Regions from separate parts of the Nonomuraea sp. NPDC003707 genome, predicted to be linked through region 1. Evidence: riboswitches for the same ligand, from Rfam matches in the RefSeq annotation. Region 1 holds a riboswitch; the other holds the start of a gene.
The links. A riboswitch is a leader RNA that binds a small molecule or an ion and turns the genes downstream of it on or off. The one in region 1 is predicted to bind cobalamin.
Positions count from the first base shown of each region.

Region 2: it holds a riboswitch for cobalamin, as region 1 does, so the genes downstream of both, ACWDRB_RS00215 (ribonucleoside-diphosphate reductase subunit alpha) here and cobN (cobaltochelatase subunit CobN) in region 1, are expected to answer to the same signal.

Region 1 covers NZ_JBSFNK010000010.1:240,585-255,506, forward strand. Annotated here, with positions in the region: gene cbiE (precorrin-6y C5,15-methyltransferase (decarboxylating) subunit CbiE) at 1-6, shown strand, start outside; gene cobM (precorrin-4 C(11)-methyltransferase) at 3-758, shown strand; gene ACWDRB_RS27045 (cobalt-precorrin-6A reductase) at 743-1,561, shown strand; gene cobJ (precorrin-3B C(17)-methyltransferase) at 1,552-3,042, opposite strand; gene ACWDRB_RS27055 (precorrin-8X methylmutase) at 3,048-3,668, opposite strand; gene ACWDRB_RS27060 (precorrin-3B synthase) at 3,665-5,008, opposite strand; cobalamin riboswitch at 5,026-5,221, shown strand; gene cobN (cobaltochelatase subunit CobN) at 5,258-8,854, shown strand; gene ACWDRB_RS27070 (cobyrinate a,c-diamide synthase) at 8,809-10,137, opposite strand; gene cobO (cob(I)yrinic acid a,c-diamide adenosyltransferase) at 10,131-10,733, opposite strand; gene ACWDRB_RS27080 (magnesium chelatase subunit D family protein) at 10,736-12,799, opposite strand; gene ACWDRB_RS27085 (histidine phosphatase family protein) at 12,796-13,449, opposite strand; gene ACWDRB_RS27090 (CbtA family protein) at 13,395-14,126, opposite strand; gene ACWDRB_RS27095 (CbtB domain-containing protein) at 14,135-14,323, opposite strand; gene ACWDRB_RS27100 (sensor histidine kinase) at 14,530-14,922, shown strand, end outside.
Region 2 covers NZ_JBSFNK010000001.1:46,250-61,171, forward strand. Annotated here, with positions in the region: gene ACWDRB_RS00210 (ribonucleotide-diphosphate reductase subunit beta) at 1-808, opposite strand, end outside; gene ACWDRB_RS00215 (ribonucleoside-diphosphate reductase subunit alpha) at 819-3,008, opposite strand; cobalamin riboswitch at 3,134-3,328, opposite strand; gene ACWDRB_RS00220 (tripartite tricarboxylate transporter substrate-binding protein) at 3,333-4,280, opposite strand; gene ACWDRB_RS00225 (SAM-dependent methyltransferase) at 4,357-5,127, opposite strand; gene glmS (glutamine--fructose-6-phosphate transaminase (isomerizing)) at 5,186-7,006, opposite strand; gene ACWDRB_RS00235 (hypothetical protein) at 7,020-7,295, opposite strand; gene ACWDRB_RS00240 (ABC transporter permease) at 7,376-8,122, opposite strand; gene ACWDRB_RS00245 (ATP-binding cassette domain-containing protein) at 8,112-8,945, opposite strand; gene ACWDRB_RS00250 (TetR/AcrR family transcriptional regulator) at 9,004-9,612, shown strand; gene ACWDRB_RS00255 (N-acetylmuramoyl-L-alanine amidase) at 9,677-11,848, shown strand; tRNA gene ACWDRB_RS00260 (tRNA-Gly) at 11,940-12,011, shown strand; tRNA gene ACWDRB_RS00265 (tRNA-Cys) at 12,028-12,098, shown strand; tRNA gene ACWDRB_RS00270 (tRNA-Gly) at 12,148-12,219, shown strand; tRNA gene ACWDRB_RS00275 (tRNA-Val) at 12,240-12,314, shown strand; gene ACWDRB_RS00280 (hypothetical protein) at 12,528-13,256, opposite strand; gene ACWDRB_RS00285 (SigE family RNA polymerase sigma factor) at 13,253-13,741, opposite strand; gene ACWDRB_RS00290 (DUF899 domain-containing protein) at 14,059-14,820, shown strand.

The sequences.
Region 1 (14,922 bases):
CCATGACCGTGTACTTCATCGGGGCGGGCCCCGGCGCCGCCGATCTGATCACGCTGCGCGGCCTGCGGCGGCTGCAGTCGTCGCCGGTCTGCCTGTACGCGGGTTCGCTCGTGCCCCGCGAACTCCTGGACGCCTGCCTCGTGGGAACCAGGCTCGTCGACACCGCGAACCTCACCCTCGACGAGATCGTGGTGGAGCTGCTGGCCGCCCACCGCGCGGGCCTGGACGTGGCGCGGCTGCACTCCGGCGACCCGTCGGTGTTCAGCGCGGTGGCCGAGCAGATGCGCAGGCTGGACGAGCTCGGCGTGCCGTACGAGGTGGTCCCCGGCGTGCCGGCGTTCGCGGCGGCGGCGGCCGCGCTGGGCAGGGAGCTGACCGTGCCCGGCGTCGGGCAGACCGTCATCCTGACCCGCACCTCGGCGCGGGCCACGCCGATGCCCGAAGGGGAGGACCTGAAGACCCTGGGCGCGAGCGGCGCCACGATCGTGCTGCACCTGGCCGTGCAGCGGATCGAGGCGGTGGTGGAGGAGCTGCTGCCCTCGTACGGGCCGGACTGCCCGGTGGCGGTGGTGGCCCGGGCCAGCAGGCCCGACGAGGTGATCCTGCGCGGCACGCTGGCGGACATCGCCGGGCAGGTCCAGGCGGCCGGGATCCGGCGTACGGCGGTGATCGTCGTCGGCCGGGTGCTGTCGGCCACGCAGTTCCCCGACAGCCACCTCTACAGCGCGGAGCGGGAACGGCCGTGCGACGGGTCCTGATCCTGGGTGGCACGGCCGAGGCCCGGGCGCTGGCCGCCGAGCTGTCCGGCGAGCTGTCCGGCGAGCTGTCCGGCCGGGGCGTTCACGTGGTGTCGTCGCTGGCCGGGCGGGTGAGCAACCCGCGCTTGCCGGTCGGGGAGGTGCGCGAGGGCGGGTTCGGCGGGCCGGACGGGCTGGCCGCCTGGCTGGCGGCCGAGCGGATCGACGCCCTGGTGGACGCCACGCATCCGTTCGCCGCGCGGATGACGGCCTCGGCGGCCGAGGCGTCGGCGCGGACGGGCGTGCCGCTGCTGGTCCTGCGTCGCCCGGGCTGGCGGGAGGGACCGGGCGACACCTGGCAGCGCGTGCCCTCCCTGCACGCGGCCGCCGCACGACTGTCCGAGACGGCCACACAACTGTCCGAGGCCGCCGCACGACGGTCCGAGGCCGCCGTACGGCCGGGGGGCGGCCCGGTGCGGGTGTTCCTCACCACCGGCCGGCGGAGCCTGCCGGTCTTCACCGGTCTGGCCGGGGTGTGGCTGCTGGCCAGGTCCGTCGATCCGCCCGAACCGCCGGTCCCGGACCACGTGCACGTCCTGCTGGACCGCGGGCCGTACACGGTCGAGGGCGAACGCGTTCTCATCCGCGAGCACCGGCTGGACGTGCTGGTCACCAAGGACAGCGGCGGGCCGATGACCACCGCCAAGCTGGTCGCGGCCCGCGAGCTCGGACTGCCGGTGATCATGGTGGACCGGCCACCACTGCCCGCCGGCGTCCGGCTGGTGGAGACCGCCGCGGAGGCGGCCGCCTGGGCTCAGGGATAGCGGCGCGGCGTGTAGACGACGCCGCGCTCGGTGACCCGGGTCGTCGAGGAGCCGACGATCAGCAGGCAGCGCATGTCCACCTGCGCGGGGTCGAGCTCGCCGAGCGTGGTGACGGTGACGCTCTCCCGCTCGCCGCCGACATCACGCCCGATCACCACCGGGGTGGCGGCGTCGCGGTGCTCCAGCAGCAGGTCACGGGCGGCGGCGACCTGCCACGTACGGCTGCGCGAGGCCGGGTTGTAGATCGCCAGCACCAGGTCCGCCTTCGCGGCGGCGCTCAGCCGGCCGGCCACCACCTCCCACGGCTTGAGCAGGTCCGACAGCGACAGCACGCAGTAGTCGTGGCCCAGCGGCGCGCCGACCCGGCTGGCCACGGCCTGGGCGGCGGTCAGCCCGGGGACGATCCGCACCGGCACGTCCGGGAAGCCGGCCGCGGCCTCCAGCACGGCGCTGGCCATCGCGAACACGCCCGGGTCTCCGGAGGACACCACAGCCACCCGCGCGCCGTCGCGGGCCAGCTCCAGCGCGTGCCGGGCGCGCTCGGCCTCCACCCGGTTGTCGGTGCGGTGGCGGCGCTGGCGCGGGTTCGGGGCGACGCGGTCCACGTACGGGCCGTACCCGACGAGGTCGGTCGCCGCCGCCAGCGCCTCCTGGGCTTCGGGCGTGAGCCACGGCCGCCCGGCGGGCCCGAGGCCCACCACGACCACCTCACCCCGGGTCTCGCCCCGGGTCTCGGTCGTGGGCGGTTCGGGGACGAAGGTCCGCTCGGCGGGGCTGGCGAGCAGGGCCAGCGAGAAGTACGGCACCCCGTCGGCGTCCACGTCCTTGAGCGGCGCGACCCGTTCGGCTCCCATGGTGGCGCGCTCGACGTACCAGGCGTCGTCCAGCCGCCCGGCCTCGGCCAGCGCGTCGCGGACCTTCTCGAACGTCCGGCCCAGCTTGAGCACCGCCGCCGAGTCGGTGCCGCGGAGCCTGTCCGCCAGCACCTCGGCGGGCAGCGTGCCGGGCAGCACGGTCAGCACCTCGTCCCGCTCCACCAGCGGCCGGCCCAGCACGGCTGAGGCGGCGCTGACGGAGGTGACGCCGGGCACCACCTCGGTCGGGTAGCGGTGGGCGAGCCGCTTGTGCATGTGCATGTACGAGCCGTAGAACAGCGGGTCGCCCTCGGACAGCACGACCACGGTCCGGCCCGCGTCCAGGTGGGCGGCCAGCCGCTCGGCGCAGTCGGCGTAGAAGTCGTCGAGCGCGCCCTGGTAGCCGCCGGGGTGGTCGGTGGTCTCCGTGGTCAGCGGGTAGAGCAGCAGCTCCTCGATCTGGCCTTCCTTCATGTACGGCAGCGCGATCGAGCGGGCGATGCTGCGGCCGTGCCTGGCGGCGTGGTAGGCGATCACGTCGGCCTCGCCGATCAGCCGGGCCGTCTTGACCGTGACCAGCTCGGGATCCCCGGGACCGAGCCCGACCCCGTACAGCCGTCCCGTCATCGCCATCACTCCGTCTCGTTCGCGATGGCGTTGACCGCCGCCGCCGTCATCGCACTGCCGCCGCGGCGGCCGTGCACCACCAGATATTCCAGGTCGCTGTCCGCCAGCGCCCGCTTGGACTCGGCCGCGCCGATGAACCCCACCGGGATGCCGAGCACGGCGGCGGGCCTGCCCGCGCCCTCGGCGACCAGTTCGAGCAGCCGGAACAGCGCGGTCGGCGCGTTGCCGATGGCCACCACCGCGCCGTCGAGGCGGTCGCGCCACAGCTCCAGCGCGGCGGCGCTGCGCGTGGTGCCGAGCCGTTCGGCCAGCTCCGGAACGCCGGGGTCGCCCAGCGTGCACACCACGGCGTTGTCCGCGGGCAGCCGGCGCCTGGTCACGCCGGAGGCGACCATCTGCGCGTCGCACAGGACGGGCGCGCCCCTTCGCAGCGCCGCGCGCGCCCGGACGACCACGGCAGGCGACCAGTCCAGGTCGGTCACGAGGTCGGTCATGCCGCAGGCGTGGATCATCCGCACCGCCACCTGCGCGACCTCGGGCGGCATCCCGGTGAGGTCGGTCTCGGCACGGATGGTCGCGAACGAGCGCCGGTAGATCTCGGCCCCGTCGCGGATGTAGTCGCTCACTGATGCCTTTCCTGGTATCCGTCGCCGGTGGCGACCATCTGGACGACCCGGCCGCGCGGCAGCCCGCAGCGCCGCTCGCAACCGGCCCAATGCACGGGCGTCGCCGGCGGGCCGTCCAGGGTCGCCACCCAGCGCCGCGCGTCCTCCTGGACGTCGGCCAGGGACTTGGCGCAGCCCGGACGGCCGGTGCAGGCGCTCACCCCGGCCCACGGCGACGCCGGGTCCGTCACCAGCCCGGCCGCCTCCAGCATTCGCGCCGCCCGGCCGGCGGCGGCGGGCGGGAGGTCGAGGAGTACGACGGTCCGCCACGGCGTCAGCCGGACCGGCACACCGGTGGCGTCTCCCGGACCAGGCGCGCCGGAGGTGCCGGCCGGGCCGTTCGCCTCGGCCGCCGCGGCGATGGCGCTTGCCTGGGCGGCGGACAGCCGTCCGAGCGGCACCACGACCTCCAGCGCCACCCGCCCGTCCCGCTGCTCGATTCGCCCGGCACGCGGCGCCGAGACCGTATCCCGGACGACCGGAGCGGGCGGTGCCCACATCTCGGCGTCCGGGGCCGGCCTGGCGTGCGGCTGGTGCCCGGAGCGGGCATCGGCGGCGCGGTCGGCAGTGCCGGTGCAGTCGCGGGAAGCGGTGGTGGTGCGATCGTGGGGGGCGGTGCGGTCGCGGGCGGCGGTGGTGGTGCGGAGGCGGGTGGCGATGCGGGCGGGGCCGTTGTCCAGCTCCGCGATCCGCCACGCGCCCCGATCCCCTTCCGGCCGTTCGTCGAGGAACGCCTCGGCGGCGGCGATCATGAGTTCGGCGGCCACGTCCGCCCCCACGGCGAGCCCGGCGTCCACGCCCGCCAGCAGCAGCCGCCCGTCGAAGAACGTGACGTCGGCCCCCAGCGCGAGCATGTCGCCGCTGCCCTCGTCCACCGCGAACAGGAACCGCCCCGGTAGCCCGGCCAGCCGGGGCCGCGAACACAGGGCCCGGTCCAGCGCCGCCACCAGGGGCTGCGGGTCCAGCAGGCCGGGGCCCGTGCGACCGCCGAGCGGCGAGGCCACGATGTTGCGTACGCGCTCGTGCGCCTGCGACGGCAGCAGTCCGGCGGCGGCGATCCGCTCGGCGAAGGCGGCGGGTGAGCGCAGGCCGCGCACCTGGACGTTCGCCCGGGAGGTCAGCTCGATCACGTCCGAGCCGAGGTCGGCCGCGCAGGCGGCCAGCTCGCGCAGCCGGGCGGGTGAGATCGCGCCGCCGGGCAGGCGGACGCGGGCCAGCGGGCCGTCGGCCGCCTCGTGCACCTGTAGCGCCCCCGGACAGGCGTCGGGGCGCATACGTCCGGAAAAGTCGGCTATGGACACGATCAGGATGGTAACGCCACTTCTGGCGGGGGCCGCTCTTGTCGTAGGCTCCCTGTAGGCGATGGCTAGGGAGGAAGCCGGTGCGAATCCGGCGCGGTCCCGCCACTGTGACCGGGGAGCGAACCCCACCGCAGGCCACTGCCCGGCGACGGGTGGGAAGGCCGGGGTGAGCGCTGATCCGGGAGCCAGGAGACTCCGGCCGCCGCGACACCCGCGACCGGGGCGAGGACCCCGAGGGAGGATTGTGCCGTGCCTGGCGACAGCCATACCGTCCTGCTGCTCTCGACCTCCGACACCGACCTGCTCAGCGCTCGCGCGAGCGGTGCCGCCTACCGGTTGGGCAACCCGGCCCGGCTGGCGGCCGAGGACCTGCCCGCCTTGCTGGAAGGCGCCGACGTGGTCGTGGTGCGCCTGCTCGGCGGGCGGCGCGCCTGGGAGGAGGGCCTGGACGCACTGCTGGCCGGCCCTCTGCCGGTGGTGGTGCTGGGCGGCGAGCAGGCGCCGGACGCCGAGCTGATGGAGCTGTCCACGGTCAGCGGCGGCGTCTGCGCCGAGTCCCACGCGTACCTGGCCCACGGCGGGCCGCAGAACCTGGCCGAGCTGCACGCGTTCCTGTCGGACACGGTGCTGCTGACCGGGCACGGGTTCGCGCCGCCGGAGGCCACGCCCTCCTGGGGACTGCTGGAGCGCGACGCGCGGCCCGGGCGGGGACCCGTGATCGGGGTGCTCTACTACCGGGCGCATCACCTGGCGGGCAACACCGCGTTCGTGGAGACGCTCTGCGCGGCCGTGGAGGAGGCGGGCGGGCAGGCGCTGCCGGTGTTCTGCTCCTCGCTGCGCACCGCCGAACCCGAGCTGCTCGACACGCTGCGCGCCGCCGACGCGCTGGTGGTGACCGTGCTGGCGGCGGGCGGCTCGCGCCCCGCGACGGCGGGCGCGGGCGGCGACGACGAGGCGTGGGACGTGGGCGCGCTGGCCGCGCTCGACGTGCCGATCCTGCAGGGACTCTGCCTGACCACCGGCAGGCAGGCGTGGGAGGAGAACGACGACGGGCTGTCGCCGCTGGACGCCGCCTCGCAGGTGGCCATCCCGGAGTTCGACGGGCGGATCATCACGGTGCCGTTCTCGTTCAAGGAGATCGACCCCGAGGGACTGACCGTCTACGTCGCCGACCCCGAGCGGGCCGCCCGGGTGGCGGGCATCGCGGTACGGCACGGGCTGCTCCGGCACACCCCGCCCGCCGAGCGCCGCCTGGTCGTGATGTTGTCGGCGTACCCGACCAAGCACTCCCGGGTGGGCAACGCGGTCGGCCTGGACACCCCGGCCAGCACGGTCAGGCTGCTGGCCAGGCTCGCCGAGGCCGGCTACGACCTCGGCGAGGGCTTCCCGGGCGTGGCCGAGCAGGACGGCGACGCGCTCATCCACGCGCTGATCGCCGCCGGTGGCCAGGACCAGGACTGGCTGACCGAGGAGCACCTGGCGGGCAATCCGGTACGCATCTCCGCCGCGTCCTACGAGCGCTGGTACCGCACTCTGCCCGAGGAGCTGCGGACGGAGATGGAGCGGCACTGGGGGCCGCCGCCGGGCGAGCTGTTCGTGCACGAGGGTGACATCGTCCTCGCGGCGCTGCGGGCCGGGAACCTGGTGGTGATGGTGCAGCCGCCGCGCGGCTTCGGCGAGAACCCGATCGCCATCTACCACGACCCCGACCTGCCGCCCAGCCACCACTACCTGGCCGCCTACCGCTGGCTGTCGGCCGAGTTCGCGGGCTCCGGCGCGCACGCGATGGTGCACGTGGGCAAGCACGGCAACCTGGAGTGGCTGCCCGGCAAGTCGGCCGGCATGTCCGCCGCGTGCGGCACCGACGCGGCCATCGGCGACCTGCCGCTGGTCTACCCGTTCCTGGTGAACGACCCCGGCGAGGGCACGCAGGCCAAGCGGCGGGCGCACGCCGTGCTGGTGGACCACCTGGTGCCGCCGATGGCGCGGGCGGAGACGTACGGCGACATCGCCCGGCTGGAGCAGCTCCTGGACGAACACGCCACGATCGCGGCCATGGACCCGGCCAAGCTGCCCGCCATCCGGGCGCAGATCTGGACGCTCATCCAGGCCGCCCGGCTCGACCACGACCTGGGGCTGGCGAACCGGCCGCACGACAGCGAGTTCGACGACTTCATCCTGCACGTGGACGGCTGGCTGTGCGAGGTCAAGGACGCGCAGATCCGCGACGGCCTGCACGTGCTCGGGCAGGCTCCGGCCGGGCAGGTGCGCGTGGACCTGGTCCTGGCGATGCTGCGCGCCCGGCAGATGTGGTCGGGCCGCGAGACGCTGCCCGGCCTGCGCGAGGCGCTCGGCCTGGCCGAGGACGGCACGGCGGGGCTCGGCAGCGTGGACCGGGCCGAGGCGGCCGCCCGGGCGCTGGTGGAGGCCATGGAGGAACGCGGCTGGGCGACGGAGGCTGCGGCGGAGGTCACGCGCGAGCTGCCCGGCGAGCGGCGCGACCTGGTGACGCGGGTCCTCGAGTTCGCCGCCACCGAGGTGGTGCCGCGCCTGGCCCGCACCACCGACGAGCTCGACCACGTCCTGCACGCTCTGGACGGCGGCTACGTTCCCGCCGGGCCGAGCGGCTCCCCGCTGCGCGGCCTGGTCAACGTGCTGCCGACCGGCCGCAACTTCTACTCCGTCGATCCCCGCGCGGTCCCGAGCCGGCTCGCCTGGGAGACCGGCCAGGCCATGGCCGAGTCGCTGCTGGAGCGCTACCGGTCGGACACCGGCGAGTGGCCGCGTTCGGTGGGGCTGTCGGTCTGGGGCACCAGCGCCATGCGCACGGCGGGTGACGACGTGGCCGAGGTGCTGGCCCTGCTCGGCATCCGCCCCGAATGGGACGAGGCCTCGCGCCGGGTCACGTCCCTGGAGCCGATCCCGCTCGCCGAGCTGGGCCGTCCCAGGATCGACGTGACGGTGCGGATCAGCGGTTTCTTCCGTGACGCGTTCCCGCACGTGGTGGCCATGCTCGACGACGCCGTACGGCTGGCCGCCGGGCTGGACGAGCCGTACGAGGACAACTACGTGCGCGCCCACGTCGCCGCGACCGGGGGCGACGAGCGCCAGGCGACCATGCGTGTCTTCGGGTCGGCGCCGGGCGCGTACGGGGCCGGGCTGCTGCCCCTGATCGACAGCCGCAACTGGCGCGACGACGCCGACCTGGCCGAGGTGTACGCGGTGTGGGGCGGCTTCGCCTACGGCCGCGACCTCGACGGCGTGGCGGCCCGCCCGCAGATGGAGGACGCCTACCGCAGGATCGCGGTGGCCGCCAAGAACGTCGACACCCGCGAGCACGACATCGCCGACTCCGACGACTACTTCCAGTACCACGGCGGGATGGTCGCCACCGTCCGCGCGCTGACCGGCAGGGCCCCGGCCGCGTACGTCGGCGACAGCACCCGCCCCGACGCCGTCCGCACCCGCACCCTGTCGGAGGAGACCTCGCGTATCTTCCGGGCCAGGGTCGTCAACCCGCGCTGGCTGGCCGCGATGCGCCGCCACGGCTACAAGGGGGCCTTCGAGCTGGCCGCCACGGTCGACTACCTGTTCGGCTACGACGCCACGACCGGGGTGGTCGCCGACTGGATGTACGACAAGCTCACCGAGACGTACGTGCTCGACCCGGAGAACCAGGCGTTCATGGCGCAGTCCAACCCCTGGGCCCTGCACGGCATCGCCGAACGCCTGCTGGAGGCCGCCGAGCGGGGCATGTGGCAGCACCCCGACCCGGAGGTCCTGCGCGGCCTGCAGGAGGTCTACCTCAAGACCGAGGGCGACCTGGAGGACGACACCAGCCGCTGAGCCGTCATCGGCTGCCCGGCCCAGTGCAGGTGCAGGTAGGACGCGGTCACCTGGGCGTCGCCGAATCCGTCGGCGCCGCTCTCAAAGCGGAACAGCGGCTCGCCTGCGTACTCGACGGCGGTGCGGTGGAACTCGTGCCCCCGGAACCGCTCGCCCGGCTCCGTCAGCGGCGAACGCCTGAGCGCGACCGCGTCCCGGTAGCCGAGCGTCAGCCTCGGCGTCATCCGTGCCCGGCCCGGCACCCGCCCGCACATCCGCTGCCCGTCCAGCTCCTCGCACAGGTAGAGCAGCCCGGCGCACTCGGCGGCGATCGGGCCGCGGAAGGCCGCCACCTGCGCGCGCAGCGGCTCGTTGGCGGCCAGCTCGGCGGCGTACACCTCGGGGAAGCCGCCGCCGATGACGAGCGCCGCGGTCCCGTCCGGCAGCCGCTCGTCCCGCAGCGGGTCGAACACCGCGACGTCCGCCCCGGCCGCCCGCAGCAGCTCGACGTGCTCGGCGTAGCCGAACGTGAACGCCGCCCCGCCCGCCACCGCCACCACCGGCCGGTCCGTCCGCTCCCCCCGCGCGGGCTCCCAGGGGACGGCGTCCAGCGGCGGGGCCGATGCCGCCAGCCGGAGCAGCGCGTCGAGGTCGCACGAGCGGGTCACCAGCGCGGCCAGCCGGTCCACCGCGGCCAGCGCCTCGGCCTCCCGTTCGGCGGCGGGAACCAGCCCCAGATGCCGCGACGGCGTGGAGACGGCGTCGTCGCGGCGGATCGCGCCCAGCACCGGCATCCCCGCCGCGGCCAGCGCGGAGCGGCACAGCTCCTCGTGCCGGTCGGAGCCCACCCGGTTCAGCACCACCCCGCCCACCCGCACCCGGGGGTCGAACGTGGCGAACCCGTGCACCACCGCCGCCACCGACCTGCTCTGCCGCGCCGCGTCCACCACCAGCACGACGGGAGCGTCCAGCAGCCTGGCCACGTGGGCGGTCGAGGCGAAGTCGGTGTCCCCCTTGCCGTCGAACAGCCCCATCACGCCCTCGACCACCGCCACGTCGCATCCCGCCGCCCCGTGCCGGAACAGCGGCCGTACGCGCTCCTCACCCACCAGCCACGGATCCAGGTTGCGGCCGGGACGCCCGGTGGCCAGGGCGTGATAGCCCGGATCGATGTAGTCGGGGCCCACCTTGTGCGGCGAGACGCGCAGCCCGCGCGCCCGCAGCGCCGCCATCAGCCCCGTGGCCACCGTCGTCTTGCCGCTGCCCGACGACGGCGCGGCGATGACGAGCCGGGGAACTACCACTCGATGCCCTTCTGCCCCTTTTGCCCGGCATCCATGGGGTGGCGAACCTTGCCCATCTCCGTCACCAGGTCCGCCACCTCGATCAGCCGCTCGGGCGCGTCCCTGCCGGTGATCACCACGTGCTGGTTGCCGGGCCGTCCGGCGAGCGCGGCCACCACGTCTTCCAGCTCCAGCCAGCCCCACTTCAGCGGGTACGTGAACTCGTCCAGCACGTAGAACCGGTACGTCTCGGCCGCCAGGTCCCGCTTGATCTGCTCCCACCCTTCACGGGCGTCGGCCGCGTGATCCTCCTCGGCGCCCGGCCGCTGGATCCACGACCAGCCCTCGCCCATCTTGTGCCAGGTCACCGAGCCGCCCTCGCCCGTCTCCCCGAGCACCTTCAGCGCCCGCTCCTCGCCGATGCGCCACTTGGCCGACTTCACGAACTGGAACACCCCGACCGGCCAGCCCTGGTTCCAGGCCCGCAACGCCATCCCGAACGCCGCCGTCGACTTGCCCTTGCCGGGACCGGTGTGCACGATCAGCAGCGGCCGGTTGCGGCGCTGCCGGGTGGTGAGGCCGTCGTCGGGCACGACGGCGGGCTTTCCCTGCGGCATGCTCAGACCGCCTTCCTGTGATCGCGCACGACCGAGCCGAGATCGGCCAGGGAGTCGAGGGAGACGAGACGGGCCCGCAACCGGGCCGCCAGCCGGACCGCCAGGCCCAGCCGTACGGGGCCGCTCTCGCAGTCCACGACCACCGCCGCCGTGCCCTCCAGCAGCGCCGCCGCCCGGTCCACGTCGCCGCCCGCCGTGGCGCGCCCGTCCGTCACCAGCACCAGCAGGGGCCGCCGCGCCGGGTCGCGCAGCCGTTCCACGCGCAGCACCTCGGCGGCCCGCGCCAGCCCGGCCGCCAGCGGGGTGCGCCCGCCGGTCGGCAGCGAACGCAACCGCGCCGCGCCCGCCTCCACCGACGAGGTCGGCGGCAGCGCGACCGCCGCGCCCCGGCCGCGGAAGGTGACCAGGCCGACCTTGTCGCGCCGCTGGTAGGCGTCGAGCAGCAGGCTGAGGACGGCCGTCTTGACCGCGGTCATCCGCCTGCGCGCCGCCATCGAGCCGCTCGCGTCCACCACGAACAGCACGAGGTTGCCCTCCCTGCCCTCGCGCACCACCTCGCGCAGGTCGTCCTCGCGCAGCACCAGCCCGGGGCCGCGGCGCCCGCGCCGCAGCTGGTGGGGGGCGGCGGCCAGGACCGTCGCCGTCACGTGCAGGTCGCGCACGCGTCCGGCGGGGCGGCGCGAGCCGGTGGCCCGGCCGTGCGGGGTGCGCGAGCGCGACCGCCGCCCCGCCGCGCCCTCGCCGACCCCGGGCACCTCCAGCAACGGCACCCGGTACGGCGCCGCTACCTTGGCCACCCGCCCGGCCGCTTCCTTCCCCGGCCCTCCGCTGTGCTCCGGCACCGCGCCATCGGGCGCTGTGCCCTCGACGCCCGGCGGCATTTCCCTGCTCCCGGAGGCCTGGGCGGCATCGTCGGCCGCCGTCGGGTACCTCCCGTCAAGCGCCCGGTCCTGCCGGTGCCCGCCATCCAGCCCGGGCCCGCCTTGGGGACCGCCGCCCTCGGGTCCCCCACCGTCAGGACCGCCTTCGGGATCGTCCGGATCCTCCTCATCCCCCGACGTCCTCGCCAGCAGCTCGTCCAGCAGGGCCTCGTCCAGCCCGGGCGCGTCGAACGGATCGCGCCGCCGCCGGTGCGGCAGCGACAGCCGGGCCGCCGCGCGCACGTCCTCGGTGGTCACCACGTCCCTGCCCTGCCAGGCGGCGTGGGCGATGGCGGTGCTCGCCGTCACCAGGTCGGCCCGCAGGCCGTCCACCTCGAACGCCGCGCACACGGTCGCGATCTGCCGCAGCCGCGCGTCGGGCAGCCGCACACCCGGCACCCGGGCGCGGGCCCGCGCGATCCGGCTCGCCAGCGCCGTTTCCTCGACCGCCCACCGGGCCGCGAACGCGCCGGGGTCCGCGTCGAAGGCGAGCCGCCTGCGCACCACCTCGGCGCGCTCCTCCGGATTCCTGGACGCCTTGACCTCGACGGTCAGCCCGAACCTGTCCAGCAACTGCGGCCGGAGCTCTCCCTCCTCCGGGTTCATGGTCCCGACCAGCAGGAACCTGGCGGCATGCCGTACCGACACCGACTCGCGCTCCACGTAGCACGTGCCCAGGGCCGCCGCGTCGAGCAGCAGGTCGACAAGGTGGTCGTGGAGCAGGTTCACCTCGTCCACGTAGAGGACGCCGCGGTGGGCGGCGGCCAGCAGCCCGGGCTCGAACGCCTTCACCCCCTCCGTCAGCGCCCGCTCCACGTCCAGGGAGCCGACCACCCGGTCCTCCGAGGCGCCGACCGGCAGCTCCACCAGCGCGGCCGGGCGCTCCAGCCCCTGGCCCCCGGGTTCGTGCGGCCCGTCCGGGCATCCGGCGTCGGGCGCGGCCGGGTCGCAGGCGAACCGGCATCCGGGCACCACGTTCACGGCGGGCAGCTGGGCGGCCAGCGCGCGCACGATGGTCGACTTGGCGGTGCCCTTCTCCCCGCGTACGAGCACGCCGCCCGCCCTCGGCGAGACCGCGTTGAGCACCAGCGCCAGCTTCAGGTCGTCGAGCCCGACGACCGCGCTGAACGGATATGTGACGATCAAATCAGAACCTTCCGGTTGACATGGGCGACCCGCCAGCCGGCGCGCGTGACGGTCAGCTCGGTGACGGACAGCGGCGCGAGATCGAAACGGGCGGCGCTCAGCGGGTCCAGCCCGAGCGCGTGGCCGAGCGCCGCCCGGATGGCGCCCGCGTCGCAGACGGCGACAACGCCGGGCTCCGCGCGTACGGACTCGAGCCAGGCGGCGACCCGCCCGGCGTGCGCGGCCAGGCTCTCACCGCCGTGCGGGGCCGCGTGCGGGTCGGTCAGCCAGCTCGCCAGCGCGTCCGGCTCCTCCCGCGCGACCCGCTCGTACGGCAGGCCCTGCCACCGGCCGCAATCCACCTCCGCCAGCGCCGGGACCATCCGCGCCTCCAGCCCGAGCGCGGCGACGGTCTGGCCGGCGGCAACACTGGGAGCCGCCCACGCCACCACCCCGAGCGCAGCCACGACCGCCGACCCGGCCGCCGCCCCGGCCACCGTCTGGGTCAAGGCGGTGGCCCTGGCCAGGCTCGCCGTGTCGGCGTGCGCGTCGGACGCGGGGAAGCAGGCGGCCCGCATCCCCGGCGTGCTCGCGTGCCGTACGAACAGCACCCCGCTCAGCCCGGCGACGCGGCGGTCACCGGGCGGCGGGACGCCCGGTCGCAGGCCCACCCGAACAGCACGCCGAAGGCCGCCCAGAAGACGAGCTGCGTCCCCAGCGACGCGAGCCTGAACTGCCACAACAGCGTGGCGGGGAAACCGTCGGGCACCTCGTCCACGGTCGGCAGCAGGGTCCACGCCGCGATCACCGGAACCAGGAACGCCGCCACCGCCGCGCCCCACCGCGCCCACGGCCCGGCGGTGACCCGACGCGCGGTGGCCACCGCGATCGCCGTCGCGGCCAGCCCGACGAGGATCGTGACCACGTAGAGCAGGGTGCGGCTGTTGATCGTCTCCGGGTCGCCCACGGCCGGTGGGTTGGCCGGATATTTCACGAACGGCACAAGGATCACCGCCACGAACGCCGTCCCGGCGGCGGCGAGGGCCAGCCCGCCGTCCGACCGGGGGCCGACCCGTCCGCGCAGGCCCGCGTACACGAGGGCGAAGATCCCTCCCACGGCCAGCCCGTACAGGCCCGTGGCCAGGAAGAGCCCGGCCTTCTGTCCCGGCCTGCCGACGAGTGCCTCCTCGCCGTGGTCATGGCCGGGCGCTTCCTGGGCGGCATGGGCCTCCTCCAGCGCGATGGCGCTGTCCACCCCCGGTTCCCCGAAGGCGAAGGCGAAGGCGCCCGCGATCAATCCGGCCAGCAGGCCCAGAAGCAGGCCCCTGACCAGCAGGGTGCGTACCATGCGCGTGCCTAGTGGCAGGGAACGCCGAGCAGGTGGCGTCCGTCGTGCATGAGTTCGTGCAGGTAGGCACCGGTTTGCGAGATGGCCCCGTTGTCCATCAGCACCAGATAGGCGACCAGCAGCAGCACCGGAACGGCGAGCAGCCACAGCCGCAGACGGGGGAAGGGGATTGCCGAAGGAGTGGACAGACCACTCATACATGCCTCCTCAGGGATGACGCGTCCCAACCAACGAGGTCACGGAAGTCCAAGCGACCTGGCTCCCGGGATCTACGTCCCGGATACAGTGGCGCGTCCGCACCGGCATCTCACCGGATTTCCCTTGGACAACCGTGAAATCTACCGGAATGTATCTCTTACTCCCGTTCGAGTCAATGACGCGAGCGCCGCGTAAGGTACGGGGGATGAGGCGGTTCCTGGATGGGCCGGCCGCGGCGATCGTGGTCGGGATGTTCTGGTTGCCGCCGACGTTCGCCTCCGCGGACCGGTCACGACTGGTGGCCGGGCTGGTGCTGGCCTGCGTCACAGGCGCGGTGATGGTCCTGCGGCGGCGCCTGCCGACCGTGTCGCCGCTGCTCGCCGCGGGCGCGACCGTAGCCGGGAGCGTCCTGGGGGTGTGCCAGGACCCGATGCTGGCCGCGGCGTGGTGCCTGTATCCGCTCGCGGTCGCGCGCGCCGGCCGCACCCGTACGATCGTCCTCGTCCTCGCCGGCCTCCTCACGGCGCTGGCGGCGGTGGCGGCGGTCCCGGGCGAGGACGCGAGCGGCGCCGGGCAGCGGCTGACGCTGGCCGTGGCC
Region 2 (14,922 bases), on a different contig from region 1:
GGCGCATCTGTGCGACCCCCATGCCGGGCATGCCGTCCCCGCAGAGGTCCTCGGCGAAGGCCAGCTCGGCGGCCACGGCCTCCTCCACCATGAGAGTAACCTGTTTGCCCAGCTCATCGTCGAAAAGGTCTGGCTCCTCGGCCCGCACAGTCTCCACCACGCTGAAGGCGAACTCCATGTGCATGGACTCGTCGCGGAAGACCCAGTTCGTCCCGGTGGCCAGGCCGCCGAGCAGGCCCCGGGAGCGGAACCAGTAGACGTACGCGAAGGCCCCGTAGAAGAACAGGCCCTCGATGCAGGCGGCGAAGCAGATGAGGTTGAGCAGGAAGCGCCGGCGGTCGTCCCGCGTCTCCAGGCGCTGCAGCTCGTTGATCGAGTCGATCCACTTGAAGCAGAATTCCGCCTTGTCGCGGATCGAGGGGATGTGGTCGATCGCGGCGAAGGCCTTCACCCTTTCGGCGGGATCCGGCAGGTACGTGTCCAGCAGCGTCAGATAGAACTGGACGTGCACGGCCTCCTCGAACAGCTGCCTGCTGAGATAAAGGCGTGCCTCAGGGGCGTTGACGTGCTGGTAGAGGTTGAGCACGAGGTTGTTGGCCACGATGGAGTCGCCGGTGGCGAAGAACGCGACCAGCCGGTTGATCAGGTGCCGCTCCTGCGGCGTCATCCTGGCCAGGTCGGCGAGGTCGGTGTGGAGGTCCACCTCCTCGACGGTCCACGTGTTGCGAATGGCCGCGCGGTAGCGCTCGTAGAAGTCCGGGTAGCGCATGGGCCGCAGCGTGAGGTCCATACCTGGGTCGAGCAGCACAACAGTCTCCTTACTGGCAGGCTTCGCAGGTCTCGGGGTTCTCAAGGGAGCAGGCGATCGCTTCTGCAGAGGCCGCCGGTGCCGCCTGGACGGTGGTCTGGGCGATGCGGGTGGCGGGCCGGGAGCGCAGGTAGTACGTGGTCTTCAGGCCCCGCTTCCAGGCGTAGGCGTACATCGACGAGAGCTTGCCGATGGTCGGGCTGGCCATGAAGAGGTTCAGGGACTGGGACTGGTCGATGTACGGCTGGCGCGCGGCGGCCAGGTCGATCAGCGCCTTCTGCGGCAGCTCCCAGGCGGTGCGGTAGAGCACCTTGAGGTCGTCGGGGATGCCGGGGACCGTCTGGACCGAGCCGTCGGCCCGCTTGATGTCGTCCCGCAGCTGCTGCGTCCACAGCCCGCGCGCCTGCAGATCGGCCACCAGATACCGGTTGACCTGCAGGAACTCGCCCGACAGCGTTTCGCGCTTGAACACGTTGGACACCTGCGGCTCGATGCACTCGTAGCAGCCGGCGATGGAGGCGATCGTGGCGGTGGGCGCGATGGCGATCATGAGCGAGTTGCGCAGGCCGGTGCGGGCGACCTTCTCCCGCACGGCGTCCCAGCGCGGCGTGCTCGTGACGTAGTGGTCCGGGTGCAGCACTCCCCCGGCCGCCCGCGTCTCGGCGTACGACGGGTGCCGGCCGCGCTCGGCCGCCAGGTCGGCCGAGGTGTCGTACGCGGCCAGCGCGATCTCCTCGGCGATCCTGGTGGACAGCTCCAGCGCCTCGGGCGAGTCGAACGGCAGCCGCAGCGTGAAGAACACGTCGGCCAGGCCCATGACGCCGAGCCCGATGGGCCGCCAGCGTCTGTTCGCCGCCTCGGCCTCGGGCGTCGGGTAGAAGCCCAGGTCGATGGTCCGGTCCAGGAAGCGCACGGCCGTTCGCACGGTGCCGCGCAGCCGGTCCCAGTCCAGGTCCCAGTCCAGGTCACCGGCCAGGTCACCGGTCAGGAGGTGGGCGGCCAGGTTGATCGAGCCGAGGTTGCAGACCGCGGTCTCGGCGTCGCTGGTGACCTCCAGGATCTCGGTGCACAGGTTCGACAGGTGGATGACGTTCCCGGGGCGGCCGGTCTGGTTGGAGGTGCGGTTGGCGGCGTCCTTGAAGGTCATCCAGCCGTTCCCGGTCTGGGCGAGCGTGCGCATCATCCGGCCGTACAGGGTCCTGGCCGGGATCTGCCGGACATGTCGCCCGGCGGCCTCGTACGCGCGATACGCCCGCGTGAACGCGTCACCGTACAGATCGGTGAGGTCGGGCACCTCCTTCGGGTCGAACAGCGACCAGACCTCGTCCGCCTCCACCCGGCGCATGAACTCGTCGGGCACCCAGTTCGCCAGGTTCAGGTTGTGGGTGCGGCGGGCGTCCTCGCCGGTGTTGTCGCGCAGCTCCAGGAACTCCTCGATGTCGGCGTGCCAGGTCTCCAGGTAGACGCAGGCCGCGCCCTTGCGCCGCCCGCCCTGGTTGACGGCCGCGACGGACGAGTCGAGCGTGCGCAGCCACGGGACGATGCCGTTGGAGTGGCCGTTGGTGCCCCGGATCAGGGAGCCGCGCGAGCGCACCCGGGTCCAGGCGATGCCGATGCCTCCGGCGTACTTCGACAGCCGCGCCACCTGCCCGTACCGGTCGTAGATCGCCTCCAGCTCGTCGCGCGGCGAGTCGAGCAGGAAGCACGACGACAGCTGCGGGCGGCGCGCGCCCGAGTTGAACAGCGTGGGCGAGCTGGGCAGGTACGACAGCGTGGACATGAGCGCGTAGAGCTCGGCGGCCTCCGCCACCGACTCCGACAGCCCGCAGGCCACGCGGAGGAAGAAGTGCTGCGGGCGCTCCAGCACCGCCCGCGTCTCGGGGTGGCGCAGCAGGTAGCGGTCATAGACGGTGCGCAACCCGAAATACTCGAACCGGTCGTCCGCCTCCACGGAGACCAGCGCGTCCAGCTCGGCGGCGTGCGCGGCGACGAACTCCGCCAGCCCGTCCTGGATCAGCCCGGCCGCGTGGGTGGCGGCGATGGACTCGGAGAACGTCCGCACCCCGTGCGCGGCGGCCTCGTCGGCGATCTCCTCGGCCAGGAGCCGGGCGGCGACCCGGGAGTTGGCTGGGTCGGTGATGACCCGGGCGGCGGCCTCCTCGATGGCCAGACGGCGATCGACCTCGATGATCTGCGTCACGTGCTCTCTCCTCGCGAGCTCGTCCCCCGTGAGGGCGCGCGAGAGCACGGCGGCACGGATCATCCCCCGGCCGTTTCGCTCCCCGGCCCTCCCGCGAGGCCATGGTCACTTCGTGCCGGGCGGGCGGCCCGGGCACGCCGCTGGCAGGTCTTCGGGCTCGCGGGCGCGCGCATCGCTCCTACTGGCCGTCGCTTCCCAGATCGCTCCAGTGCACCTGACGGCGGTCGTTCCCGCTCACCGCTGCGGGGCAGCCCCGGAATCACACCGGGTTCCCTTTTGCTCCGCCTCCGGAGAGGCGAACCAGCGACGAGCAGGATCCTACATCTAGTGGCCGTTCCCGCAACTACCCCAGCATGTTGTGGCCTTGGTGGTGCCGAGCAGACCGAGATCCCGCAGGACGGCGCGGGTGCGCTCGACCTCGGAGCCCAGCCACTGCTTGAAGTCGGCGCCGCTGAGCGGGATCGAGATCCAGCCCGCGGACCGGCAGGCCGCCTCCCAGTCGGCCGTGCCGGTCACGTCCTCGCACATGCGGATGGCCGATTCGCGGCTCTCGTCCGTCATGCGCTCGGGCCCGAAGGCCGCCGCCCAGTCCACGAAGTCGACCCGTACGCCGGACTCCAGCAGCGTCGGCGCGTCGAGGCCGGGCACCTGCCTGGCCGAGGACACCGCGAGCGCCTTGACCTGGCCGGCCTTGATGCTCGCGCGCCAGTCGGCCAGCGGGCCCGCGGCCGCCGCGGCCTTGCCGGACAGCAGCGCGGTGACGGCCTCCTGACTGCTGGGGTAGCCGGTGTAGTCGAGCTGGCGGGTGTCGGCGCCGAGCCCCCTGGCGATCAGGCCGAACAGCAGGTGGTCGGGCTCCCCCTGGGGCCCGCCCGCCAGCTGCGTCTGGCCCGGACTGGCGAGCAGGTGGGCGCCGAACGCCTCGAAGTCCCCGAACGGCGAGTGGACGGGCACGACCACGACCTCGACCTCACCGGTGAGCCTGGACAGGGGGGTCGCCGTGTCGAGGAGGGTCTGGGCGTTGTTCAGCTCGGCGGCGGCCAGCGCGGGCAGCCCGCTCACCATGATCCTGATGCCCGCGCCGGTCTCGTATCCGGCCGCCCGGGCCGCGTCGGCGAACGCCTGCCCGACACGCTCCCAGCGGCGCCCCTGAGGGCCGATCGAGTATCGGGCGCGCAGGCCCGCCGCGCTCCCGGTGAAGCGCTCCGTCCCGCAGCCGGCCGCGCACGCGGCCAGGCCCAGCCCCCATGCGAAGAACCGCCGACGGCGCATGTGCCTCTCCCCCGAGCATCGCGAGTCATCGCTCACTCTAAGTTATCGACACAATACACAGAGATACACATATCTCTCATAGTGACTTTTTGCCGACCCCTGCCATCAGGGACGACGGCAGCGACCAGTCCCCCACCAGCTTGGGCCGGTCGGGACGCCAGTCGACGGCCTGTACCAGGCCCGGCGGCTCCAGCGGGAAGTCGCCGAAGAAGGCGCGGATCTCGGCGGGCGTGCGGTCGGTGCCGCCGCTCGGATCGTCCGAGGAGGCGCCCCGGTAGCGCTGCCCGTCCTCCAGGCGGCCCATCGAGGTGGCGTGGGTGATCACCAGGTAGCTGCCCGGCGCCAGCCGCTCGCGCAGGGTCGCCAGAGCCTGCCGCGGCCGCGCCGAATCCGGCAGGAAGTGCAGGATCGACACGAGCAGCACCCCGACCGGCCGGCGCAGGTCCAGGAACCCGCCCGCCCCCGCCAGCACCGCGTCGGGATCCAGGAGGTCCGCCTCGACGAGCGCGGCCCTGCCCGAGTGTCCGAGCAGGGCCGTGGCGTGTGCTGCGACGACCGGATCGCGATCGACGTAGACGACCCGGGCCTCGGGCGCCACCTCGTGCGCGCTGCCCTGGGTCGGCAGCCCGCTGCCGAGGTCGAGGAACTGCCGTACCCCGGCGGCGGCCACGTAGCGCACGGCACGCTGGAGGAAGGCCCGGTTTGCGCGGGCCAGCGGGACCGCCTCCGGGATCAGCTCGGCGAGCTGCTCGATGGCCTGGCGGTCGACCGCGAAGTTGTCCTTCCCGCCGAGCATGTAATCGTACATGCGTGCGAGATTGGGCCTCTCAGCGTCGAACTGCCGCACGTATCGAATTTATGTCGTCCGCAGCAAGATAACGAGGTTTGAGGCCAAATTAGCCTGTTTATTCAACCGTGACGCTCTTGGCGAGATTGCGAGGCTTGTCCACATCCCGGCCGAGCGCCACCGCGGCATAGTACGCGAGCAGCTGAAGCGGGATCGTGAGCAGGATCGGGTCCAGCTCGATCTCGTTCTTGGGGATCACGATCACGTCGTCGGCCAGCTTGACGTCGGGCTCGCGGTGACCGACCATGAGCACCTGCCCGCCGCGCGCGCGGATCTCGCCCAGCGTGGTGAGGTTCTTGTCGAGCAGCTCGTCGTCGGGGACGATGGCGACCGTCGGCATGTCGGGGCCGATCAGCGCGAGCGGCCCGTGCTTGAGCTCGCTGGCCGGATACGCCTCGGCGTGCACGTACGAGATCTCCTTGAGCTTCTGCGCACCCTCCCTGGCCACCGGGTAGCCGCGCACGCGGCCCACGAACATCATGCTCGGGTGCTTGGCGTACTTCTGCGCCAGCTCAGCGATCTTGTCGCTCTGGGTGAGGATCTCCTCGATCTGCCCCGGCAGCCTGCGCAGGCCGTCGACGATGCGCCGCCCGTCGGCGGGCGACAGGTCGCGCACCCGGCCCAGGTGCAGCGCGAGCAGCGCGAACGCCAGCGACGTCGAGGTGAACGCCTTGGTCGAGGCCACCGAGACCTCGGGACCCGCGTGCAGGTAGATGCCGCCGTCCACCTCGCGGGCGATGGCGCTGCCGACCGCGTTGACGATGCCGATGACGCGACCGCCCTTGCGCTTGAGCTCCTGCACGGCGGCGAGCGTGTCGTACGTCTCGCCCGACTGGCTGATGGCGACGTAGAGCGTGTCGGGGTCGACGACCGGATTGCGGTAGCGGAACTCGCTGGCGGGCTCGGCGTCGGACGGGATGCGGGCCAGCTCCTCGATGAGCTGTGCCCCGATCTGCCCCGAGTAGTACGCGGACCCGCAGCCGATGATCTTCACCCGGCGGAAGCCCCGCGTCTCGCGGGCGTCCATGTTGAGCCCGCCCAGGTGGGCCACGTGGAAGCGCTCGTCGAGCCGGCCGCTCATCGTACGGGTGATCGTCTCGGGCTGCTCGGAGATCTCCTTGAGCAGGTAGTGCTCATAGCCGCCGGTGTCATAGTGGCCGGCGTCCCAGTCGACGGTCAGCGGCTCCTTGGCGGTCTCGCGGGCGTCGCTGGCGAAGGTGTGGAAGCCGTCGGCCTTGAGCACGGCCAGCTCGCCGTCCTCCAGGTGCACGACCTGGCGCGTGTAGCGGACGAGCGCGGCCACGTCGGACGCGGCGAACATCTCCTTCTCGCCGATGCCCAGCACGATCGGGCTGCCGTTGCGCGCCACGACCACCTCGCCGGGGCGTTCGCGGTCGATGACCGCGATGCCGTACGTGCCGACGATGCTCTTGAGCGTCTTCCTGACCGCCTCCTCCAGGGAGTCGTTCTCGTCGGCGGCGCGCGCGATCAGGTGCGCGAGCACCTCGGTGTCCGTCTCGGAGGCGAACACCACGCCGTCGGCCTCCAGCTTCGCGCGCAGCTCGCCGGCGTTCTCGATGATGCCGTTGTGCACGACCGCGATGCGCTCGTCGGAGGAAAGGTGGGGATGGGCGTTCTCGTCACTCGGCACGCCGTGCGTGGCCCAGCGGGTGTGCCCGATGCCCAGGGTGCCCTTGAACCTGGCCGGCACGACCTTGGCCAGGTCCGCCACGCGGCCCTTGACCTTGCGTAGCTTGAGCCCCCGGTTGGACACCACGACCCCGGCCGAGTCGTACCCCCGGTACTCCAGACGCTGCAGGCCCTCCAGCAGGATGGGCGCCGCGTCCCGTGGGCCGACATAGGCCACGATTCCGCACATCGAGGTCTCCTCTTCATCCGTAGACGATCCTGCGCAGCTGCCGCAGGGACAGCTCCGGTGCCGCGACCCGCCGACCGCGTAATTCGGCGGCGATCCTGGGGAAGATCTCGTCGTTGGTGTGGCCGACCGTTTTCAGCTCGGCGTGCCGGCGGCGGACGTACTCCTCGACGGACTCGGAGAAGTACGACAGCACGTCGGCGATCACCTTCGCCGCCTCACCCGGGCCCAGCGGGCTCGTCTCGGTGAGGTGGACGATGAGGTCTTCGTAGGGATGTCGTGCCGGGGACACAGACGAGGACACTACGCATCTGGAACGAGACACTTCAACATCCTGCCCGAAATCGGGCAGGAATTAACTCGAACGCCTGTCTAGAGCAGGCTGCCGCGGCCCCAGCCCTTGCCGAAGCGCCACCAGGCGAAGGCTCCGGCGACGAGACCGAGCCCGACGAGGACGGCCGCGGGACGGACCGTGCCCGCGACGTCACCCCTGACAGCGGCCTGGAGCATGGTGGTCGCCCAGTATCCGGGCGAGATCGGCGCGATGGCCTGCGCCCAGGCGGGCATCATCGCGTACGGCACCAGCGCACCGCCCAGCGCGCTGACCGACAGCGCCGCGATGTTGCAGAGCGTGCTCAGCTCCCCCTGGCTGCGCACCACCCCGGCCAGGGCCGTGCCGACGCCGAGCAGCGCGAAGCACCACGCCGCCACGGCCAGGCCCAGGGCCGGCGGCCACGCCGTCCCGGCCGGCCGCAGCCCTACCGCGATCATCCCGTACGCGAGCAGCACGACCTGCTGGAGGACCAGCACGGCGAACACCGGCAGGGCCTTGCCGATCATGATCTCCGGGACGCGGGCCCTGGTGGCCTTGAGGCGGTCCCAGGTGTGCCAGGTGCGTTCGGCGAGGCTGGCCGTGGCCACGTCGGCCATCGACAGCACCGAGAACATGACCAGCAGTCCCGTCACGACCTGGGCGGGCTCGCGCAGCATCGACTTGAAGACGAGCATGAGGACCATGGGCATGACCAGGTAGCTGACCAGGTGAGCCGGGTCGCGCCGGCGCAGGAGCACGTTGTGCGCGGTCAGGACGGCGATGCGGTGCAACGTCTCACGCGGCATCCGCGGGCTCCTTTCGGAGATCCTTGTAGAGGTCGTCGAGCGACGGCTGGCGGATGTCGATGCCGCGCACCGGGCGGTCGAGGTCGCGCAGCAGGGTGGCCAGGGTGGCGGTGGGGTCGGTGGTCGCGACCGTGATCTCGTCGTCGTCCAGGGTGACGCGGACCTCGCCAGGCAGCCCCTTGAGCAGCTCGGCGCCCGTGCCCCTGGCGATCACCCGCCCGCTCCGCGCGACGGCGATCGTGGCCTTCAGCTCGGTGAGCTCGGGGAGGTAGTGCGTGCAGTAGACGACCGCCGCGCCGCCGTCCGCCCTGCGGCGCACCGCCGCCAGGAGGGCGCTGCGGGTCTCGGGGTCGGCGCCCGCCGTGGGCTCGTCGAGCAGGAGCACGTCCGGGTCCGGCAGGAGGGCGGTGGCCGCCTGCGCGCGGCGCTGCTGGCCGCCGGAGAGCACGCTCACCCGCCGGTCGAGCACCCCGGTCAGCGCCAGCTCCTCCGCCACGGCTTCGACGGCCCCGGCCAGGGCGCGCCGCCGCAGCCCGGCCAGCCCGCCGAACAGCCGCAACGTCTCCCGTACGGTGACGCTGGGGTAGAGGGCGAGCTGCTGGGGCGCCATCCCCACCTCGCCCCGCACCACGACACGCCCGGCGTCCGAGCGTGCCAACCCCGCGGCGATCTCGAAGAACGTCGTCTTGCCCGCGCCGTTGTGGCCGACCAGCCCGACGATCTCGCCCGGCTCCACCCGCAGGTCGAAGCCGTCCAGCGCGGCGACGTCGCCGTACCGCTTGACCAGCCCGGCCGCCTCCACCTGCCCGCTCGTGCGCGCCATCAGCCCATGCCCCTTCCCAGTCTACGATGTAGACTGCTCTACACTGTAGACTGACGCGGTGCGGAAGCTCAAGACCTCCCGGCAGCCGGAAATCCTCGACGCGGCCCTCGCCATCGCCGACGAGCGCGGCCTCGAAGCCCTGTCCATGCGGGCCGTCGCCGAGCGGGTCGGGGTAACACCCATGGCCTTGTACGGATATTTCCGGAACAAGGATGAGCTGCTCGACGGCCTCGTCGGCCGCCTGCTCGACCGGCTCGCGCCCGGCGATCCCGGCCAGACCTGGCAGGAGCGCCTGGGCGCGATCGCCTGGGCCACCCGGCGACTGGCCCGCGAGCACCCGTCGGTCTTCCCGCTCCTGCTGCTGCGCACCTCGGCGACGCCCGACGGGGTCCAGGTGGTCGACCAGCTCTACCAGGCGCTGCTCGACGCCGGCGTGCCGGAGGCGGACGTCCCCCGGATCGAGCGGCTGGTGAGCACGTTCGTGATGGGGTTCGCGCTCTCCGAGGTGAGCGGGCGTTTCTCCGACGCCTCCCGGGAGATCAGGCTCAGCCGCGGCGCCGACGCGCCCGCCCACCGCCGTTTGGCCGGGCATCTGACGCCCGATGACTGGGATGCCGAGTTCGCAGCCGATCTGGCGGATCTCATGCGTATCATCCGACCCGTCTGACCCATCCCTTTCTGGGAAAGGTTACGGTGAGTAGTCGTATCGTGACCTTCCTGGGGGAGATGTCATGCGCCTCTGGCTCGCCGCCGCCCTGACCGCCGGCACGTTCACCGCGCCCGCGGACATGCCCGCACCCGGCTCTGCCCCAGGTCACCCGCCCGGCCTCTTCTCTTGGGGCGCGCCCGGACGCCGGACCGGCGCCCTCCCTCCCGCGAACCCTTCCGGGCGGCAGGCCGAGTTCGCCGCGGCCGCCCGGGAGTTCGGGGTGCCGGAGAGCGTGCTGCTCGGCGTCTCGTACCTGGAGTCCCGCTGGGACGCGAACGGCGGGTCGCCGAGCACGGCGGGCGGCTACGGGCCGATGCACCTGGTGGACGCGTTCCCCGCCGACACGCTCAGCCCTTTGAGCGCCGCCGCCCCATCGACCGGGGGTGGGCACGCGTGGCCGATCGGTGACGCGCTGGGTGACGCCCGGGGGGACGACGCCCGCCCGCTGCCCCGTACGTTCGCCGAAGCCCCTGCCATGTCGGCGCCGAGCGCGGCGCTGCCGCCCGCCACGCTGCCCGAGGCCGGGCGCCTCATCGGCGCGGACCCCGCCCGGCTGCGCACCGACCCGGCCGCCAACATCAGGGGCGGCGCCGCCCTCCTGGCCTCGTACCAGGACCGCCCGAGCGGCAACCCGGCCGACTGGTACGCGGCCGTCGCCCGCTACTCGGGCGCGGAGGACGCGGCCGCGGCACGTGAGTTCGCCGACGAGGTGTTCTCGGTGATGCGGGAGGGCGCGCGGCGGCGTACCGACGACGGCCACCTGGTACGCCTCGTACCCGTGCCCAACCTCCCCCACCCCGTCGCCGCCACCGCCAAGGACCCCGCAACCGCCAAGGACTCAGCCGCCGCCCCGCCCGTGGTCAACGAGCAGACCGGCAACGACCCACCGCCCCCGTACGACGACCAGTACGACACCTTCTTCGGGGAGGAAGCCGGGACGGACGATCAGACCGACCCGGACGGGAACTGGACAGAGCCCGGAAATGTGGAGAAGACCGGAAGCGGCGGGCAGGTGGAGTGCCCCGGCTCGCTCTCCTGCGAATGGATCCCCGCCGCCTACGAGCGCTTCGGCAGGAAGAAGAACCGGGACTACGGCAACCACGACCGCCTGAGCCGGTCCCGTTCCGTCGACTACATCGTCATTCACGACACGGAGGGCTCCTACCAGGGCATCCCGTCCTTGATCCGCAACCCGAGGTACGTGAGCTGGCACTACACGATCCGCTCCCGTGACGGACATGTCGCCCAGCACGTGGCGACCAACGACATCGCCTGGCACGCGGGCAACTGGGACGTCAACACCCGTTCGATAGGAATCGAGCACGAGGGCTACCTGGCCAAGGGCACCTGGTACACGGAGGCGATGTACCGTTCGTCGGCCAAGCTGGTCAGATACCTGGCCGGCAAGTACCGCATCCCGCTCAACCGGGCCCACATCCTCGGCCACGACAACGTCCCAGGCACCACCCCGAAGATGGTCTCGGGCATGCACGAGGATCCCGGACCGTACTGGGACTGGTCCCACTACTTCGACCTGCTGGGCAAGCCGCTCAAGGGGGTGCAGAGCGGTAACTCCATCATGATCCGCCCCTCGTACGACACCAACCGGCCCCGCTTCACCGGCTGCGTCGCCGTCAAGCCGGACAAGGCGTGCCCGGAGCACGGCGCCGCCACGGTCTGGCTGCACCAGGAGCCGCGGGAGTCGTCCCCCCTGGTCAACGACCAGGGCAAACATCCGGGCAAGCCCAGCACGTACAGCGTGTACGACCACAGCGCCCGCGCCTCCACCGGCCAGCGCTTCGCGGTGGCGGACCGGCAGGACGACTGGACGGCCATCTGGTACCTCGGCCAGAAGGCCTGGTTCCACAACCCGCCCTCCGACCCCACCGCCGTCCCCGCCAAGGGCCCGCTGGTAACTCCTCTCAGGCCGAGGACCAGGGTGTACGGCCGCGCGTTCCCCGAGCAGTCCGCCTACAAGCTGGCGTCGTACCAGCCGCTGGCCCCGCTCCAGTACAAGATCGGCCCCGGCCAGACGTACACGGTGGGCGACACGATCACCGGCTCCTACTACGCCGCGGGCGCCTTCAGCCCGGCCAAACACGTCACCACGACCGGACAAACCCGCTACTACCAGATCCAGCTCGGTCACCGGGTGATGTTCGTCATGGCCAAGGACGTGCGCCTGATCCGCTGAATTTCGCCCCGCGGGCCACTCAGTGCGCACGGGCACTCCAGGAAGACGATATGGTTTTCCCGTAGCCCGGCGCACGTCGCCCTGGGTTAACGCGGAAGTGGCTCAGTGGTAGAGCATCACCTTGCCAAGGTGAGGGTCGCGGGTTCGAATCCCGTCTTCCGCTCGGAGCAAGACTCCAGGGTGGAGTGGCCGAGAGGCGAGGCAGCGGCCTGCAAAGCCGTCTACACGGGTTCAAATCCCGTCTCCACCTCGGCGACCGGCGGACCCCTCGGGATCCGCTAAAGTAAAGGCAGCACCACGCGGAAGTGGCTCAGTGGTAGAGCATCACCTTGCCAAGGTGAGGGTCGCGGGTTCGAATCCCGTCTTCCGCTCTGAGTTTCTAACTCAATATGGACGATTAGCTCAGCGGGAGAGCGCTTCCCTGACACGGAAGAGGTCACTGGTTCAATCCCAGTATCGTCCACCACAATGAGAAAACCCCCGGTCGCGACCAGCGCCGGGGGTTTTCTCCTGCTCGGGCTTGAGCATGGTGCCGCGCTGACTTCGATCCTGCGAGTTGATCAAATCGCGCTGTTGGAGGCCCGCCCCGCCCGGGGTGACCCCCGGGCGGTCGGTGGTCGGTCATTGGGCCGAGCCTGGGCCACGTCCGCGCCGGCCCGGCTCAGCCGCCTGCTGCCCCTCACCCTGAAGATGAGCTCCCGTCATAGACTCCCGCGGACCACGTTCCGGGCCTGGCGCCCAGGTCGGCGGCCAATTCCAGGGCGACGTCGTACCTGACCAGCTCCTGAGCCACGTACCTGCCGTCGCAGGTTCCCTTCCGCTTGTCGACCACGGCGCAGCCGTCCAGTGACGCCTGTCCGATGAGTTCGGTGGGAGGGAAGACCCACACGCGGATGGACTGGCGCCCGGCCGACCATGTGGACGGGAGCGAACCCCGGTCGTAGGCGTGCCGAGCCATGCCACCCTGGCACCGGCTGACCTGCCCCGCGCGGCTGCCCTCGACGGCCGTGACCACCCACGACTGCGGGTCCGCGCAGGTGACGACCACAGTGGTGGCATGGCTGGCCGGCTTGACCTTGATGTCCATTCCGGTCGCGGACATCGAGGTGAGCACAGCCCCGATCCTGGTCAGGCCATCGATACTGGCCGGCAGATCGGGCACGCGCGACGGTGCCGCGGAATCCACGCTCGACGAGGTGACCGGAGCGGCAGGGGTCGTCGCCGTCCCGGGCAGCGTCCAGATCACCACGGTCGCTGCGGCCCCCGCCAGCGCCGCGCCCGCGCCCCATCGGGCAAGCCTGCCGCGCCTGCCCCTCCGTACGATCTCGGCCACGTCCACGTCCCCTCCGGGTCCGTACGCCGTGCGCTCGGCGAGCAGCTCGCGCAGGTCGTCTTCGGTATGGTTCATTGCTCCACCTCCATCAGCTCGATCGCCGGTTGCACCCGCAGCCGCGCCAGCGCCCGCCCCAGCTGCGTCTTGACCGTGCCCAGCGAGCAGCCGAGCACGTCGGCGCACTGCGGCAGCGTCAGGTCCTCGAAGTAGTGCAGGACGATGACCGCGCGCTGACGGTCCGACAGCCCTCTGATCGCCGTCCAGAGCGCGTCCTTCTCGCCGAGCTCGCCGGCGAAGTCGCCGCGGGCGGTCGTGTCGGGAAGCGACTCCGTGGGCACTTCGCCGCGCCATCGTCTGCGCCACCAGGAGGCGTGCGTGTTGGTCAAGATGCGATAGACGTACGGGTCGGGATCACCCTCGATGCGCCGCCACACCTGCCAGGCCCTGGCCAGCGTCGTCTGCACCAGGTCCTCGGCCGTGCCCCAGTCACCTGTGAGCGCATAGGCGGTACGGCGCAGCCGCCCCGACCGGGCTGTCACATACTCAGCGAATCCTTCCATCACCGATCACTACTCGCCGGGGAGCCCGAACCGGATGACAGCCGCCACAGGGATTTCTCACCGTGCCTGCGCCATCGCCGTACGGTGGCGACATGCCAGGGGCCGTGACGATGATGCCATGTGGCGATGGCGGGGCGTACCGGCGAAACTCACCGCCGCTCCCCGGGCACCGAGCTTGTCAGCCCGACGTGCTCGGTGCCAGGTTCGGCCGAGGGCGCCCTCGCCGCGATGAGTTCCGGCCTGGTCGCGGGTCTGTTCCGGTGACCGTCGTTGGGCGTCTTACGACGCGCCCAGCATGAGACACCACGGAGGACACTATGACGACCGCGCTGCCCGGCCGCCCGCCCATCGTCGACCTGGCCACCTGGCAGGCCGCCCGGGACGAGCTCCTGGTCCGGGAGAAGGCCCACACCCGCGAGGGCGACGCCATAGCCGCGGCTCGCCGCCGGCTGCCGATGGTGGAGCTCGACGGGACGGTCGAGGTCGTCGGACCCGACGGCCCGGTCCCGTTCCTGGACCTGTTCCAGGGCCGCGACGAGCTCGTGGTCTACAAGCACATGTGGTACGACGGCGCGCCGCACCAGGGGCAGTGCGAGGGCTGCACCACCACGGCCTGGCACCTGAAGGACGCCGTCTACCTCAACGCCCGCGGCGTCTCGTTCGCCATCCTGACCACGGGCCGATGGGACGAGGTGGCCTCCTACGTCGAGTTCATGGGCTACACCCAGCCCTGGTACTCGGTGCGCGGTGTGGAGGAGCCGGTCGGCGGCAGCATGGGGTACCTCACCTGCTTCCTGCGCGACGGCGACCGCGTGTTCCTCACCTACTCCACGACGGGCCGTGGCAACGAGCGGGTCAGTGGTTCCTTGGGCCTGCTCGACATGACGCCCTACGGCCGCGGCGAGGCGTGGGAGGACAACCCCGAGGGCCGGCCCGAGGGGCGCGGCCCGTCCTGGAGCTGGCGCTCGGACGCGGACGGGAATGCCGTCTGGGGCCCGACCAGCCGCCCCGTGCCGCAGTGGACCCGCCCCGGCGCGACCCCCGCGCAGACCCTCGGCCGGCACGACCACCACCACTGACAGGCCTTCGTCGCCGACGTCGGCGTCAGGTGCCGGGCGGAACCTCCGGACGGTGCGAGGCCCAGCCCGCGCGCTCGGTCGGTGGGGGTCGTCCGGAAGGTG